Regions from separate parts of the Lactobacillus sp. WILCCON 0149 genome, predicted to be linked through region 2. Evidence: predicted binding sites of a transcription regulator. Region 2 holds the regulator's gene; the other holds the start of a gene.
The links. The regulator NrdR, encoded in region 2, represses ribonucleotide reductase genes. The targets are predictions, from matches to a motif close to ACACNATATATNGTGT.
Positions count from the first base shown of each region.

Region 1: a site for NrdR is predicted at 5,159-5,174, ahead of nrdJ (ribonucleoside-triphosphate reductase, adenosylcobalamin-dependent). Genes of this name have one in related genera too.

Region 1 covers NZ_JBUBHO010000001.1:2,229,073-2,237,117, reverse strand. The annotation lists gene ACYVUV_RS10445 (YjjG family noncanonical pyrimidine nucleotidase) at 1-690, shown strand, start outside; gene ACYVUV_RS10440 (HAD family hydrolase) at 741-1,379, shown strand; gene ACYVUV_RS10435 (exodeoxyribonuclease III) at 1,437-2,264, shown strand; gene ACYVUV_RS10430 (hypothetical protein) at 2,352-2,891, shown strand; gene ACYVUV_RS10425 (L-lactate dehydrogenase) at 3,072-3,980, shown strand; gene ACYVUV_RS10420 (aldo/keto reductase) at 4,100-4,957, shown strand; gene nrdJ (ribonucleoside-triphosphate reductase, adenosylcobalamin-dependent) at 5,244-7,463, shown strand; gene ACYVUV_RS10410 (DUF4430 domain-containing protein) at 7,527-7,955, shown strand; gene ACYVUV_RS10405 (ECF transporter S component) at 7,957-8,045, shown strand, end outside.
Region 2 covers NZ_JBUBHO010000001.1:655,755-663,799, reverse strand. The annotation lists gene ACYVUV_RS03195 (ATP-binding protein) at 1-434, shown strand, start outside; gene thrS (threonine--tRNA ligase) at 531-2,462, opposite strand; gene dnaI (primosomal protein DnaI) at 2,762-3,685, opposite strand; gene ACYVUV_RS03180 (DnaD domain protein) at 3,696-5,024, opposite strand; gene nrdR (transcriptional regulator NrdR) at 5,028-5,495, opposite strand; gene coaE (dephospho-CoA kinase) at 5,509-6,093, opposite strand; gene mutM (DNA-formamidopyrimidine glycosylase) at 6,102-6,923, opposite strand; gene polA (DNA polymerase I) at 6,934-8,045, opposite strand, start outside.

The DNA.
Region 1 (8,045 bases), 1.6 Mb from region 2:
GACGTTGACGACACCTTGCTCGACACTGAAGCAACGGTGCACGATTCCCTGGTTCAGCTCTTTAAATCCCATGGCTGGGAGATCAGTGACGAATTTGAAAAAGAATTCCACGCCTATAACCAGGGTCTCTGGCGCCGGCTGGAAAAGGGCGAGCTGACCTTGGACCAGCTCTATGAGATCATGTTCCCGGACATTATTAAAAAGTATTGCGGGGTCGAAGTCGACGGGATGGAGACGGCTGACGAATTCCACAGTTACTTCCATACCGGCCACAAGCTCCTGCCTGGAGTCAAGGACACCCTCCGCTATGCCAAAAGACTGGGCTACAGCCTGGCGGTTTTGAGCAACGGGGAACAGTTTGGCCAGGAGCACCGGCTGGAATTAGCCGGGATTAGGCACTACTTTGACCTGGTCGTGACCAGCCAGGAAGCCGGGGTGCAGAAGCCAAACGCGGAAATTTTTGACTACTTTTTCGCCAGAAGCGGCTACAGCCCCAACCAGACGGTCTTCTTCGGCGATGGCCTGTCCTCTGACATCATGGGGGCGGAAAACTACGGCTTTGACAGCATCTGGTACAACCACCGCCACCGGCAAAAGACCCTGCCGGTCCATCCCCTCTTTGAGGTGGACAACTACGCCCAGTTCCAGCGGATCTTGAAAAAAGACTTCGCCCCGACCGCTTTGCGTTAGTTTCCGTGTATACTTAAAGTAAGTAAACTTTAAGAAGGACTTGGGGAAAAATGGAAAATTACTTTTTTGATTTCGACGGCACGATCTGCGAATCGCGCCACATCTACGCGGCCAGCGTGCAGAAGGCCTTTGAGGCCCGGGGAGTCAAGGTGCCAAGCACCGAAGATATTTACCAGGCCATGGGGATTCCGATCGATGTCTCAATTGCCCGCTGGGCCCAGGAAGGGCACAGAAGCGACCTGGCCCAGACCCTGTTTGAGGAAAGCATGGCGGAATATGCCCTGCTGGAGGACGACCAGGTCCGCCTTTTTCCAGGGATCGTGAAGACCTTGACCCAGCTGAAACTGGCCGGCAAGCAGCTCTTCGTCTGCTCCAGCAAGACCCACCCGGAAATTGCCCACAATCTGGAAAATCTGGGCCTGCTGGATCTGTTTGTTGATTTTGTCGGGGCCGATGAGGTGGTCAACCATAAGCCGGCCAGCGATGAGATCGACCTGTTGGCCAAGCGGCATGGCTTGGATTTGAAGGAATCGATTATGCTGGGGGATGCCAAGTACGACATTCGGATGGGAAAGAACGCCGGCTGCGCGACCTGTGCCTGCACCTGGGGCGCCTTTGACCCGGCCAGCCTCAAAAAAGAAAAGGCTGACTATACGGTCGACTATCCCCTGGAAATTTTGAATATTTAAGAAAAATAAAGCGTAAAAAGCAACAGAGAGTAAAGAAAAACAGAAAGTGAAGATAAAATGCGACTGATTTCTTGGAACATCGACTCATTGAACGCGGCCTTGACGGGGACCTCCCCGCGGGCGGAAATGACCCGGGGGGTCTTGAAGAACTTGCATGACCTGGATCCAGACGTCCTGGCCCTGCAGGAAACCAAGCTGCCAGCCAGCGGGCCAAGCAAGAAGCACCAGGCTGCCCTGGCTGACCTTTTCCCGGAATATGACTTCGTTTGGCGCTCCAGCGTGGAGCCAGCCCGGAAGGGTTACGCGGGCACGATGTTTTTATACAAAAAGGGCCTGGATCCGGTGGTGACCCGGCCGGAAATCGGGGCCCCGGAGCCGATGGACTTTGAGGGCCGGATCCTGACCCTGGAATTCCCGGACTTTTACGTGACCCAGGTCTACACGCCAAATGCCGGCAACGGCTTGGTCCGCTTGGGCGACCGGCAGGAATGGGATAAGTGCTACCGGGCCTACCTTGAAGAATTGGACAAAAAGAAGCCGGTTTTAGCCAGCGGGGACTTCAATGCCGCCTACCAGGAAATCGACTTGAAGCATCCGGAGTCAAACCACCATTCAGCCGGCTTTACGGATGAAGAAAGAGCCGGCTTTGGCCAGCTTTTAGCAGCGGGCTTCACGGATACCTTCCGCCAGATCCATGGCCAGGTTGAAGGGGTCTACTCCTGGTGGGCCCAGCGGGTGCGGACGGCCAAGGCCAATAATTCCGGCTGGAGAATCGACTACTGGCTGGTCTCCAACCGCCTGGCCGACCAGGTGGAGAAGTCGGAAATGATCGCGACTGGGGAAAGAGCGGATCATTGTCCAATTTTATTGGAAATTAATCTATAATTCGGTTACAATTAGAAGTTAGAGGATGAAAAAACAAAGAACTTTTAGCAAAGAATTTTAGTATTAGTATATGAGGCGTATGTGTATATGAAGAGATTAGAAAAAGGGGTCATCGGTCTGATCCTGGTCATTTTTGCCGGCACGGCGATTATGGCCTTCAGCAGCGGTGGCCAGAAAGCAGAAAGCAGTTCAGACGCCTTCGATACCTCAGAGTACCAGAAGGCAGTCAAGTCAACGGACAACCACCACTTCAAGAACTTGAAGGTGGAATTGACCGGCAAGAAGAGCAAGATTACTGGCATCCTGCCCAAGTCACCAACCACGATCAGCCTGCTCAAGCAGTGGAAGAAGAAGAAGGTTGACTTGAATTTCAAGGCCAGCAAGAAGGACGGCTTGCTCGTCAGCACGCAGAAGGTTAACCTGCCAACCCCTAAGGGGCAGGAATTGACCCATGCCATTACGGGCGAGATCGGCTATGATCCAGCCAGTGACAAGCTGCTGATTTTTGCCAGCGACAAGAACTACAGCCAGGGCTTCTACCCCCTGGGCCGCTTGAAGAGAAACGGCCCAAGCTCAGTATCTTTGAGCGCTGGCCAGGATCCGCTGGAATTCAGTTTTACAGATTAAGCAGAAGGACTTTCATTTTTATGGAAGTCCTTTTTCTTTTGCCGTGACTTTCTTTTCATAATTTTTAACCAGGTTCAAACTTTTTTAATTAAGTAAAGCTTGCACTTTGGCCAAACTTGTTTTATTGTTAATTATGAAAAAATAATTGACGATATATTAAAAAGCAAGGAGGAATCTTTGATGAGAAAAGTAGCAGTGATCGGCATGGGACACGTTGGGGCCACGGCGGCCTTTATTCTCTTTACGCACGGGGTAGCAGACGAATTGGTCTTGCTGGACAAGAATGAGACCAAGTGCCAGGCTGAATGGGGCGACCTGCGCGACACCCTGGGCAGAAATGACTTCTACGTCAACGTCAAGTGGGGCGACTGGAAGGAATTGGCGGACACCGACTTGATCATCACCGCTTTTGGTGACGTGGCGGCCTCAATCACGACTGGTGACCGTTTCGCGGAATTCCCGATCAACACCAAGAACGCGGTTGAAGTTGGCCAGAAGATCAAGGACAGCGGCTTCAAGGGCGTCATCATCAACATCTCCAATCCTTGCGACGTGGTAACTTCCATCTTGCAAAAGGTGACCGGCCTGCCAAAGAATCAGGTCTTTGGGACCGGGACCTTCCTGGATACTTCCAGAATGCAGCGGGTCGTCGGGGAAAAGTTGGGCCAGGACCCAAGAAACGTGTCCGGCTTCAACCTGGGCGAGCACGGGTCCAGCCAGTTTACGGCCTGGTCAACCGTCTGGGTCAACAACCGGCCAGCCAAGGACCTCTTCAATGAAGAAGAGAAAGAAGAAATGGACCGCTTGAGCAAGGACAATGCTTTCAAGGTTGGCAAGGGCAAGGGCTACACTTGCTACGCTGTTGCTACCTGCGCGGTTCGTTTGGCCAGAGCAGTCTTCTCTGACGCCAAGTTCTACGGCCCAACCAGCTGCTACGTTGAATCCTTGGGGACCTACATCGGCTACCCTTCAATCGTTGGCAAGCATGGGGTAGAAGAAGTACCAGTTTTGGATTTGCCAGCTGATGAACAGGCCAAATTGGAAGCTTCTGCCAAGAAGCTGAAGGACAGTCTGGCCAGCTTGGAATAAAAAAACAAAAACTTTAAAAGTAAAGTCAAGATGTTAGAAAATCCTCCCGCCAGGGAGGATTTTTGTTATAATAAACTAAATTACAAAAAGTAAGTAGCATGTTTGACAGGAGGCAAAAAATGACTTTGCACGGTTTGGAAGATACTTACGAATTGGCCAACGGGGTCAAAATTCCCGTGATTGGTTTCGGGACCTGGCAGACGCCAGATGGCGACGTGGCTCAAGAAGCAGTTGAAGCAGCCTTGAATGCCGGCTACCGGCATATCGACACGGCCGCGGCTTATGGCAATGAGGCGAGCGTGGGCCGGGCCATCAAGAAGAGCGGGGTTAAGAGGGGCGACTTGTTCGTGACCAGCAAGCTCTGGAACGGGTCCCACAGCTATGAAGGAGCCAAGGCCGCTATTGACGACAGCCTGCTCAAACTAGACACGGACTACCTGGACCTGTACTTGATCCACTGGCCAAATCCGGTTGCTGTCCGGGACCACTGGGCAGAAGCCAACGCGGAAGCCTGGCGGGCCATGGAAGAAGCTGTTCAGGCTGGCAAGATCCGGGCGATCGGTGTTTCCAACTTCCGCCGCCACCACCTGGAAGCCCTCTTGAAGACGGCAGAAATCAAGCCTGTGGTCAACCAGATCTGCCTTAACCCAAATGACCTGCAAGCGGAAGTAACGGCCGCTAACAAGGAATATGGCCTTTTGAGCGAGGCTTACAGTCCTTTAGGGACGGGTGGCCTTTTGGGCAATGAGACCATCAAGGCAGTTGGGGCCAAGTATGGCAAGTCCAGCGCCCAGGTTTTGATCCGCTGGTCCCTGCAGCATGGCTTCTTGCCGCTGCCAAAGTCAGTCCACCCGGACTACATCAAGGCTAACGCCGAAGTCTTTGACTTTGAACTTACCGAAGACGACATGACCAAGCTGGATGGCCTGCAAGGGATCGGGCAGCCAGTTTTGGATCCAGACCAGGCTGAATTTTAGCGAAAAACTGAAAATTTTTATGAAAAAGACTGCACAACGTACCAGAAACCTGTCTGGTATTTATGCAGTCTTTTTGTATATATTCGCAAAAGCCGAACGAAAATCGCTAAAAAATTTTTAAAAAAATTGTTCCGGCGGCTGAAGGCTTACGGGGCTTGAATTGAACCGACATACATTTTCTCGTGTTCGCCTGGTTACACGATACTAGATATTGTGTTTTACAAGAAGACTGCTAACATATGGAGTGCTTAGAAAATAATGTGACAAGCAGAAAGGATCTGAGAAGATGAGTGAAGAAATATCGCTCTCGGCTGAATTTGTCGACCGGGTGAAAAAGAGTGTAAAACCACACTGGGGCAAGCTGGGCTGGGTCACCTACAAGCGGACCTACGCCCGCTGGCTGCCGGAAAAGGGGCGGAGTGAAAACTGGGACGAAACCGTCAAGCGGGTGGTTGAAGGCAATATCAACCTGGATCCCCGGCTCAAGGACGCCCCAAGTCCGGAATTGAAGCAGAGCTTGACTGAAGAAGCTGAACGGCTCTACAAGCTGATCTACGGTTTGGGCGCGACGCCATCTGGCCGGAACTTGTGGATTTCCGGGACCGACTACCAAAGACGGACCGGGGATTCCTTGAACAACTGCTGGTTTGTGGCTATCCGCCCGCAAAAGTACGGGGACAGCAAGATTGTGCCCAGCTATCTTAGCAAGCAGGAAAAGGCTGTCTCCATGCCTTTCTCCTTCCTCTTTGACGAACTGATGAAGGGGGGCGGGGTTGGCTTCTCAGTTGCCAGATCCAACATCAGCCAGATCCCCCGGGTCGACTTTGCCATCGACCTGCAGCTGGTAATCGACGAGACCAGTGAATCTTACGATGCTTCCGTCAAGGTTGGGGCCGTTGGCAAAAATGAATTGGTCCAAGATTCTGACAGCATCTACTACCGCCTGCCGGACACCCGGGAAGGCTGGGTTTTGGCTAATGCCCTCTTGATCGACCTCCACTTTGCCCAGACCAACCCGGCCCGCAAGCAAAAGCTGATCCTGGACTTGTCTGACATCCGTCCTTACGGGGCAGAGATCCACGGCTTCGGCGGCACGGCTTCCGGCCCAATGCCTTTGATCTCCATGCTGCTGGACGTTAATGAAGTCTTGAACAATAAGGCTGGCGGCCGCCTTACGGCTGTTGATGCCACTGACATCTGCAACTTGATCGGCAAGGCAGTCGTGGCCGGCAATGTCCGCCGGTCAGCCGAACTGGCCCTGGGCTCAAACGACGACCAGGACTTCATTTCCATGAAGCAGGACCAGGAGAAGCTGATGCACCACCGCTGGGCATCAAACAACAGCGTGGCGGTTGATTCAGCCTTCAGCGGCTACCAGCCAATCGCTGCCGGGATCCGGGAAAACGGGGAGCCGGGGATCGTGAACCTGGACCTGTCCAAGAATTATGGCCGGATCATTGATGGCTACCAGGCCGGAATTGACGGGGACGTGGAAGGGACCAACCCTTGCGGGGAGATCTCCCTGGCCAACGGGGAACCCTGCAACCTCTTTGAAGTCTTCCCGCTGATCGCGGAAGAACAGGGCTGGGACCTGCAGGAAGTTTTTGCCTTGGCGGCCCGCTACACCAAGCGGGTAACTTTTAGTCCTTATGACTGGGAAATTTCCCGGGAAATAATTCAAAAGAACCGCCGGATCGGGATCTCCATGTCCGGGATCCAGGACTGGCTCTTGACCAGACTGGGCAACCGGGTGGTCACTGGCTTCAAGGATGACTTTGACCCGGAAACCCATGAAGCCATTAAGGTGCCAGTCTACGACAAACGGGCCATCAAGGCGGTTGATCACCTTTACAAGGCAGTGGTCAAGGCTGATCAGGCCTACAGCAAGACTTTGGGCTGCAATGAATCAATCAAGCACACCACGGTCAAGCCGTCAGGCACGGTGGCTAAGCTGGCCGGGGCCAGTGAAGGCATGCACTTCCACTACGGGGCTTACTTGATCCAGCGGATCCGTTTCCAGGATTCTGATCCGCTTTTGCCAGCCTTGAAGGCCTGCGGCTACCGGACGGAAGCAGATATCTACACGGAAAACACGACCTGCGTGGAATTTCCGATCAAGGCGGTAGGGGCGGACAACCCTAACTTTGCTTCAGCCGGCACGGTTTCAATCGCGGAACAATTTGCTACCCAGGCCTTCTTGCAGACTTACTGGTCGGACAACGCGGTTTCCTGCACGATTACTTTCCAGGATTCTGAAGCAGACCAGGTTGAATCCTTGCTCCGCCAGTACCGCTTCATCACCAAGTCGACCTCGCTTTTGCCATACTTTGGCGGATCACTCCAGCAAGCACCAAAGGAACCGATCGACAAGGAGACTTATGAAAAGCGCAGCCGGGAAATCACCGGCGACGTGGAAGAGGTCTTCAGCCAGCTGAATAGCGACGTCAAGGACCTGGAACTGGTCGACCAGACTGACTGTGAAGGCGGCGCCTGCCCAGTTAAGTAAGGCAGATAAAGAAAAAATAAAAGACAAAAATAAAACTGAAATAAAAAACGGGAGAAACAAAAGATGAAAAAGAAGATTTTAGCAGTCGTAGTTGCCTTGGCAGCCTTCGTGGGCCTTTTTGCCAGCCAGCCTGTCCAAAGGCAAAGCGTGCAAGCAGCTAAGACCACCAAGACGGCTAAGGCCAAGCAAATCAGCGTGACCTACACTTTGAAGGACACGACCAAGGCCAAGAACAAGCAGACTGTAGCCAAGAAGACCTTCAAGGTCAAGAAAGGGACGAGCGTCTTCACTGTTTTGAAAAAGGCCTGGAAGGTCAGCTACACTAAATCTTCATACGGCGTCTTCATCACCAAGATCAAGGGGCTGGGCGACGAAAAGAAGAAGCTCTACTGGACTTACACAGTTAACGGCAAGATGGCCAAGGTAGCGGCTGACAAGGACAAGCTGACCAAGAACAAGTCCAAGGTTGTCTTCACTCTGAAGCAATACTAAGATGCAGACCAAGGAACGCTATCAGCTGCAAAGGCTGACCCTGCTGGCCCTGCTAACGGCGATGTGCGTGGTTTTGCGGATCTTTAAAAT
Region 2 (8,045 bases):
TCAGCTTTATCGAACGGGGGATTACCGAGCCAATTTTAGACTACATCATAAAGCAGCTCCCCCACTTCATGGGACCAGAATTTGAGAAACTCTCCCAAGAATACCTCTGGTCCAAGCTGTTTGATCCAGACCTGGTGCCAGAGCCTTTTGTCAACTTAGGCAACTGGTGGGGGCCTGATCCTAAGGAAAAGAAACAAGTTGAAATGGACATAGTCGGTTTCGATGACCAAAAGCTGAACGGCTACTTTGGCGAATGCAAGTGGAAAAGCGAACCGATCTCCGCTGATATCCTCGAAACCCTCATCTACCGGAGCAGCCTCTTCCCTACTCCTAAGAAAAATTACTACCTGTTCTCCAAGACCGGCTTTACTGATAAATGCCGCCAGCTTGCCCAACAAGTCGACTGCCACTTAATCAGCTTCGACATGATGTAAGCCCAAAAAAGAAGCACATACGCAAAAACATCCCGCCTCAGAGTTGAGACAGGATGTTTTTTATGTCAGAAAGGGTTCAATTTTATAAGGAAAGAATTAATCTTCGCGGGAGTAGTTTGCAACGTCCTTGCTCAGCTTGTCCATGAATTCAGCCAGTCTTTCGGAGTTTTGTTCTTCAGTCCCGTAAGGACGGACATTAACCGTGCCGGCGTTCATTTCATCATCCCCAAGCACCAGAGTGTAAGGTACCTTTTGGGTTTGTGATTCACGGATCTTGTAGCCCAGCTTTTCGTTTCTGAAGTCGATTTCAGCTCTGAAGCCCTTGGCTACCAGTTCATCGCGAACCTTCTTAGCGTAGTCTGAGTGAGCGTCCAGGTTAACTGGAATGATTTCAGCTTGAACAGGAGCCAGCCAAGTTGGGAAGGCACCCTTGTAGATTTCAGTCAAGTAAGCGATAAACCGTTCCATAGTGCCAACGATCCCGCGGTGGATCATAACCGGGCGGTGTTCTTCACCATCAGCGCCGACGTATGACAGTTCGAAGCGTTCTGGCAGCATGAAGTCCAGTTGGATGGTTGACATGGTTTCGTCGTTGCCCAAAGCAGTCTTGGTTTGGATGTCCAGCTTTGGACCGTAGAAGGCAGCTTCACCTTCAGCTTCAACGTAGTCCAGGCCCATGTCATCCATGGCTGCCTTCAGCATGCTTTGGCTTCTTTCCCACATTTCATCGTTGGCAAAGTACTTGTCAGTGTTCTTTGGATCCCGGTATGAAAGACGGAAGTAGTAGTCGTTGATGTCGAAGTCGTGGTAGACGTCCATGATGATTTGCAAAGTTCTGGCAAATTCTTCTTGCACTTGGTCCAGAGCTACAAAAGTGTGACCGTCGTTCAGAGTCATTTCCCGGACACGTTGCAGACCTGACAAGGCACCTGACTTTTCGTACCGGTGCATCATACCCAGTTCAGCAATCCGGATTGGCAGTTCCCGGTATGAGCGGATGTGGTGCTTGTAGATTTGGATGTGGGATGGGCAGTTCATTGGCCGCAATTCCAGCATTTCGCCTTCACCCATGTCCATTGGCGGGAACATGTCTTCCCGGTAGTGAGCCCAGTGGCCGGAAGTCTTGTAGGCGTCCAGGTTCATCAAAACTGGAGTGTAAACGTGTTGGTAGCCGGCTGCGACTTCCTTGTCCACGATGTAGCGTTCAATGATCCGGCGGATAGTAGCACCCTTTGGCATCCAGTATGGCAGACCTGCCCCAACCTTAGGGTCAACGAAGAAGAGGTCCAGGTCCCGGCCGATAGTCCGGTGGTCTCTTTCCTTGATTTCTGCCCGCCGCTTGAGGTCAGCTTCCAGGTCAGCTTCCTTGAAGAAGGCAGTCCCGAAGATTCTTTGCAGCATTGGGTTTGAGCTCTTGCCCTTCCAGTAGGCACCAGCTACTGACAAAAGCTTGAACTTCTTGATCTTGCCAGTGTTTGGCAAAAGGGCGCTAAAACCAAAGTCAACGAAGTCGCCAAGCTTGTAGGCGTCAACTAAGTCGCCTTCCTTAGCCAAAAGTTCGCTCTTGTATGGGTCGTCCTTGAAGGCTTCAGCCAGTTCGCTCTTAGCTACTTGAACGTGTTCAATGGCTTCGCCGTTCTTGATGGCCTTTTGCAGGGCCTTTTCCAAGTCTGGCAATTCAGTAACCTTGATTTGGTCTTCCTTGTCAGTTTCGATGAAGAAGCCGTCTTCTGAAATTTCAGCTTGGCCCAGCTTGATTTCCGGGTACTTGTCCTTAACCAGAGCTTCCAAAACAAAGGCAACAGTTGCCCGCAAGACGCTCAAGCCTTCAGCATCCTTGTTGGTCAAAATGGCAACTTCGTGGTCAGCGTCCAGCTGGAAGTCAAGGGGCTTGATTTCCCCGTCAACCTTGCCGGCAACGGCGTTCTTAGCCAGGGAAGTTGAGATGCTGGAAGCAAGGTCAGCAACGGAAACAGCTGCGTCAAATTCTTTCTTTGAGCCATCTGGCAGAGTCAAAGCAAAACTCATTGGTTTAAATCCTCCAAAAACAAAAAAGTCCCGAGCACAAATACATGCTCGGGACGATTAATCATCGTGGTTCCACCCAAAATTCAGGCCTAAAGCGGCCTCTCTTATTGGACTGATAACGGCGTCCAACCTTGTCATTTATCTTTTGGGGTCATAGAAGGTGGGGTTCCTCCCAAATGGGGGCTTTCAGAACGGGGCCCCTCTCTCTGAAGCGGGAGGAATCATGTCTTCTATTTACTTTTCGATTATACCCCCTTGCCCAAATAAGACAAGGCTTTTTTGCCACTTTTTTCAAAAAATTACTGCAGGCGGCGGTTGTTCCCAGAAACAACCACTTCTTTAGCCAAATAGCGTACTCTTTGCATCAGCCGGGCCGCCTTGACCGGGTCATCTGCATTCTTGGTCGCGCTAAAGTGGCTCTCAAGCGTATCCATGTCAAAGTTGGAGCTGAAGAAGGTCGGCAGGTCATTGTCCATCCGGGCCTGGAGAATCACGCCCAAAACGTCATCTCTTGACCAGGGACTGAGGGTCTCTGCGCCAATGTCGTCCAAAATCAAGACATCGCAAGCCGCCAGGCGCTGAATTTCAGCCTGCAGGCTGTTGTCGCCAAAGTGGCTGGACAGGCCCGCGATAAAGGTCGGCATGTGCAAAAAGATCACCTTAGCCCCCATTTCCGCTACCCGGTTGGCCAGGCCCGCTAAAATGTAGGTCTTCCCGACCCCAAAGTCCCCGCTTAAATAGAGACCCTTGGCGTGGGGATTGCTCTGGTAAGCCTGCAAAAAGGCCCCTACTTCAAACAAGGCCTGCTTGCGCTCAACTGCCACGTCCAAGTCTTCTAACTTGACCCGGCGCAATTTCTCCGGCAAGTCAATCAGCTCAATCCGCCGCTTGGCCGCTTCTTCTTTGTCCCGGCGCTGCTTAGCCTGGCTGGCCTGGTAGCGGATCCCGATCAAGGGCCCCTCCATGAAAAGCTCAGGCAAATAACCGCTGATCACCTTGTCGTGGCCGTCTTTTTGCTGGCAGTATTCATAGAGGCTGGCAAAGCTGGCGTCCACGCTCTCCTTGGTCAGCTGGTCCTGGTGGGCAGTAAGAAAAGCCCGGACGTCAGGGTCAGCGAAAACCTGCTTTTTCATCTTTTCAAATGATTCCGCCGAAAAATCCTGCCCGTTCTTGGCTGCCGCGGCCTTAGCAGCTTCACTCAACATGTCGCCAATTGCTCTCATCTAATCACCCTTACTTGTCTTTCTTGTCCGGCCCCTGCAGCATCTTCCGCAAGTCTTCATCTGAAATATTGACCGGCTGGACAAACTGCTTCTTGTTCCAGTCAGTCCCCTTTTCAAGCCGCCGGTTGCCCGCTGAGTAGTTCTTCTTTTGCCCTGCCTGGGCCTGCTTCTTTCCATCGCGCAGATGCTTGATGGCGGCTTCCGGGGTCGTGATTCCCTTTTGCAGCCAGTCGTTGGCGATCCTGTTGGCCAAATCCTGGGTCAAAACTGGCTGGTAGTTGAGGCAGGTGTAGACCAGAACATTGATCAAGCCATGGTTCAAGTGAATCTGTCTGTCCAGGTTGTTGACGATCTGCCGCTCTCTGGCCGTGGTAAAGCCGCCCTTCTCCAGCTTCATGTCATCCAAAAAATTAATCGGCGTCTTAGAGGTAACCAGGTCTAAAAGCTCCTGATCCTGCTGGTCCACGCTTGGCCGGTCCTGCTTTTCTTCCTGGCGCTTGATTACCTGCTTGCGGCGGTGGTCAGCCTTGTAGTTGTAGTTGAGGCTCTTTCTGATTGCCGCGGCATCCAGCTGGTAGCTGCCATGCAGGGTCGGCAGGGTTTCGTTGATAAACTCTTCCTCGCTTAAGCCGTAAAGCTCCATGATGGACCGGATTTCGTCTTTTTGCCGGTCGATCTCTCTTTCCGGGATCTGGTAAGTCGCGAAGCGGTCTTTCAAGTACTGCCAGTCGATCTGCTTTAAATTGACCTGGGCATCTTCAGTCTTTTGGCTGGCATTTTCCTCAGCTGCCTTTTGGACATCTTCTGAAGGATTGATGGCCTCATTTTCCGGCAGGCGGAAGACTTCAAAAAATGAAGCGGAAACTTCTTCTAGATTGTCCAGCTGCCGCTCCTTGACCTGGGCCTGCTTGGCAAATTCCCGGGAAAGCTGGCTGAAGCGGACACCGCCAACTTTTTCCTTTAAGAGGCTGGCTAACAGCGAAGTGTTGAAAAATTCACTGGCATCCGGCACGGCACGCAGCTTAAAAGCCAAAATATCCCCCAAGCGGAGATTGTGGCTAACATAGGTCTTCAAGAGCCCCACGGCTTCCAGTTTATGCAGGGCCTGCCAGAGCTGGCGGAGGCTGCAGTCCAGGTCTTCTTGCAGGCTGTACAGGGCACTTGAAGCAGACAAAGACCGGTAAGGATCAAAGTCCTGGACCAAGGTCTGGTAAAGGGCAACCCCTAAAGCCCCGATCAAGGGCTGGTAGAGCTTGATCAAGACCTGCACCTGGCCGGATTGGCCTGGCAGCTCATTTAAAACGACGTAGCGAAGACGCGGATTGGAATTCTCGTACATGGACTACTTGGCCTTGCTGTGCCGGTCCATCATGTCCTCCATGGTCTTCATGAAGCTGGACATATCAGTGAACTGGCGGTAGATGGAGGCAAAGCGGATGTAGGCCACGTCGTCGATGTCGGCTAATTGGTCCATGACTAATTCCCCGATTTCCTTGGAGTAGATCTCGCTGACTCCTTTAGCCCGGATCCGGTTTTCAACATTGTCGACCAGCTTGTTGAGCTGCTCGCTGGTTACCGGCCGCTTCTGGCAGGCAGCCGCCACCCCGTTCAGGATCTTTTCCCGGCTGAAAGCCTCTCTGGTGCCGTCGTTCTTGATCACCAAAAGTGGTGACTGTTCCACCCGTTCAAAAGTCGTAAAGCGGTAGCCGCAGTTTTCGCATTCTCGCCGCCGGCGGATGGTCCGCCCTTCGTCAGTCGGCCGGGAATCAATAACCCGGGAGGCGTTTTGATGGCAATTTGGACAAAGCATAGTGAAGCTCCTTTCACGCGATAGTTTTCAGCAGATTGCTCAATTTCTCTCTTAGTTCTTCTATTGTACCAGTATTTTCAAGCACATAGCTAGCCAACAGGCGTTTTTCCGCCAATGGCAGCTGGGCATTCATCCGCCTTTTGGCTTCTGCTTGGCTTAAATCGTCCCGCGCCATCAAACGCTCTAGTTCTACTTCTTCCGGCGCCGCGATCAAGAGAACCGCGTCAAAGTAATCCTGCCAGCCAGCTTCAAAGAGCAGGGGCACGTCGATGACGCAGACAGATGCCTGACTGTTCTTCATCCGCTTTTGAACTTCTTTTAAGACCTCGCCCTGGGTAATTTCCGACAATCTTTTCAAAGCCTCAGGATTGGCAAAGACATACTGGCCCAGCTTCTTCCGGTTTAAAGTCTTATCTTCATTGAAGAAGTCCGGCCCAAATTCTTCTAAGATCTTTTGCCAGGAGACCTGGCCAACTTCGGCCTGCTGGTGGGCAATGGCGTCGCTGTCGATAACCTGGCAGCCCATATCTTTTAATATCCGGCTGGCGGTCGACTTGCCTGTGGCAATCCCGCCGGTCAGTCCCAGATAAAAAGTCATCTGCTCCTTTACCTCTTTTGACAATGCAGGCAGTAGGTGGTTCCCCGCCCGCTTATCTTGATCTTGACAAAGTTTTCACCGCAGCGCGGGCATGGCTGCCCTTCCTTGCCGTAGACCTTGAGCCTTTCTTGATAGTGGCCGGCTTCTCCGTCAGCGTTTAAGAAGCTGTGGACGGTCGTGCCGCCGTATTTAGTAGCTTCTTCGATGGTTTCATTGATGGCTGTATAGAGCCGCTTGACCTGGTCCTCAGTTAATTCGTTGGCTGGGATCAAAGGATTGATCTGGCTTTGCCAGAGGACTTCATCAACATAAATGTTGCCCAGGCCTGCCACCAGGGTCTGGCCCATGAGCAGGGTCTTGATTCCCTGGCTCCTCTTCTTCAAGCCTTTTGCAAAATAGTCCAGGGTAAATTCTGGCGTATTTGCTTCAAGGCCTAAATTCTTCAAGCCCGTAATCTGGAATTCAGTTCCAGTTTCCACCAGCTGCATGCGGCCAAATTTGCGGACATCCGCGTAGCGGAGAGCACTTCCGTCAGTAAAGGCAAACTGCATGTGCTCATGCTTGTCTACTGGTGCATCCCAGGTCGTTAAGTGGTACTTGCCTTCCATCCGCAAATGGGAAACGACAGTCAAGTCGCCTAAACGGAAGAGCAGGAATTTGGCATAGCGGTCAACAGCCGTAAAGGTCTTGCCCTTTAACTCCTTTTTAAAAGCTTCCGGGTCGCCGGTGATGACCTTGTCATACCAAATATCGACATGGTCGATCGTCTTGCCCACGACCAAGGGCCGCAGGGTCCGGCGGACCGTTTCAACTTCAGGCATTTCTGGCATTTTTTACCTCCTACTTTGCTTCATACCAGTCATGGCCCCAGCCGGCGTCAGCGACCAAAGGCACGTCCAACTTAACGGCTGACTGCATGACTAACGGGACAATCTTCTGGATCGTTTCTAATTCATCCGCTGGCACGTCAAAAATCAATTCGTCGTGGACCTGGACAACCATCTTGGTTTTTAACCCTAGTTCATCCAGCTTCTTTTGCATGTTGATCATGGCAATCTTCATGATGTCGGCAGCTGACCCTTGGATTGGGGAGTTGATGGCTGTTCTTTCCGCGAAAGAGCGGACATTGAAGTTCTTGGCGTGGATATCTGGCAGATAGCGGCGGCGGTGCATGATGGTTTCCGCGTAGCCCTTTTCTCTGGCGTCTTTAACGGCCCGGTCCATGTAGGCCTGGATGCCTGGGTACTGGTCAAAGTATTCGTCGATGAATTCCTTGGCCTGCTTGCGGGAGATGTCCAGGTTCTTGGAAAGGCCGTAGTCAGAGATCCCGTAGACGATCCCGAAGTTGACAGCCTTGGCCCGCCGTCTTTGGAGCGGCGTTACTTCGTCAACGCTCTTTAAGTGGAAGATCTTCATGGCCGTGTGGGCGTGAATGTCGTAGCCGGTCTTGAAGGCTTCCTGCATGTTCGGGTCTTCTGAAACATGGGCCAGGACCCGGAGCTCGATTTGGGAATAGTCGCAGGAATAGATATAGCCATCCGGACTTGATGGGACAAAGGCCTTTCTGATCTGCTTGCCTTCTTCCGTTCTGGTTGGGATGTTTTGCAGGTTAGGGTCAACTGAAGACAGGCGGCCAGTTGCCGTCAGAGTCTGCAGGTAGCGGGTGTGGATGCGGCCGTCACGCTCATCGATGACGTCTAAGAGGCCCTTGACGTAGGTAGACTGGATCTTAGAAATCTGCCGGTATTCCAGGATGTCGCTGACGACTGGGCTTTGTTCTTTTAATTGGTTCAAGACTTCAACTGAAGTGGAGTAGCCGGTCTTGGTCTTCTTGATGACTGGCAGGCCCAGTTTTTCGAAAAGGATGACGCCCAGCTGCTTTGGTGAATTCAAGTTGAATTCTTCCCCGGCTTCCTTGTAGATTTTTTCTTCCAGGTCCTTTAAACGGACAG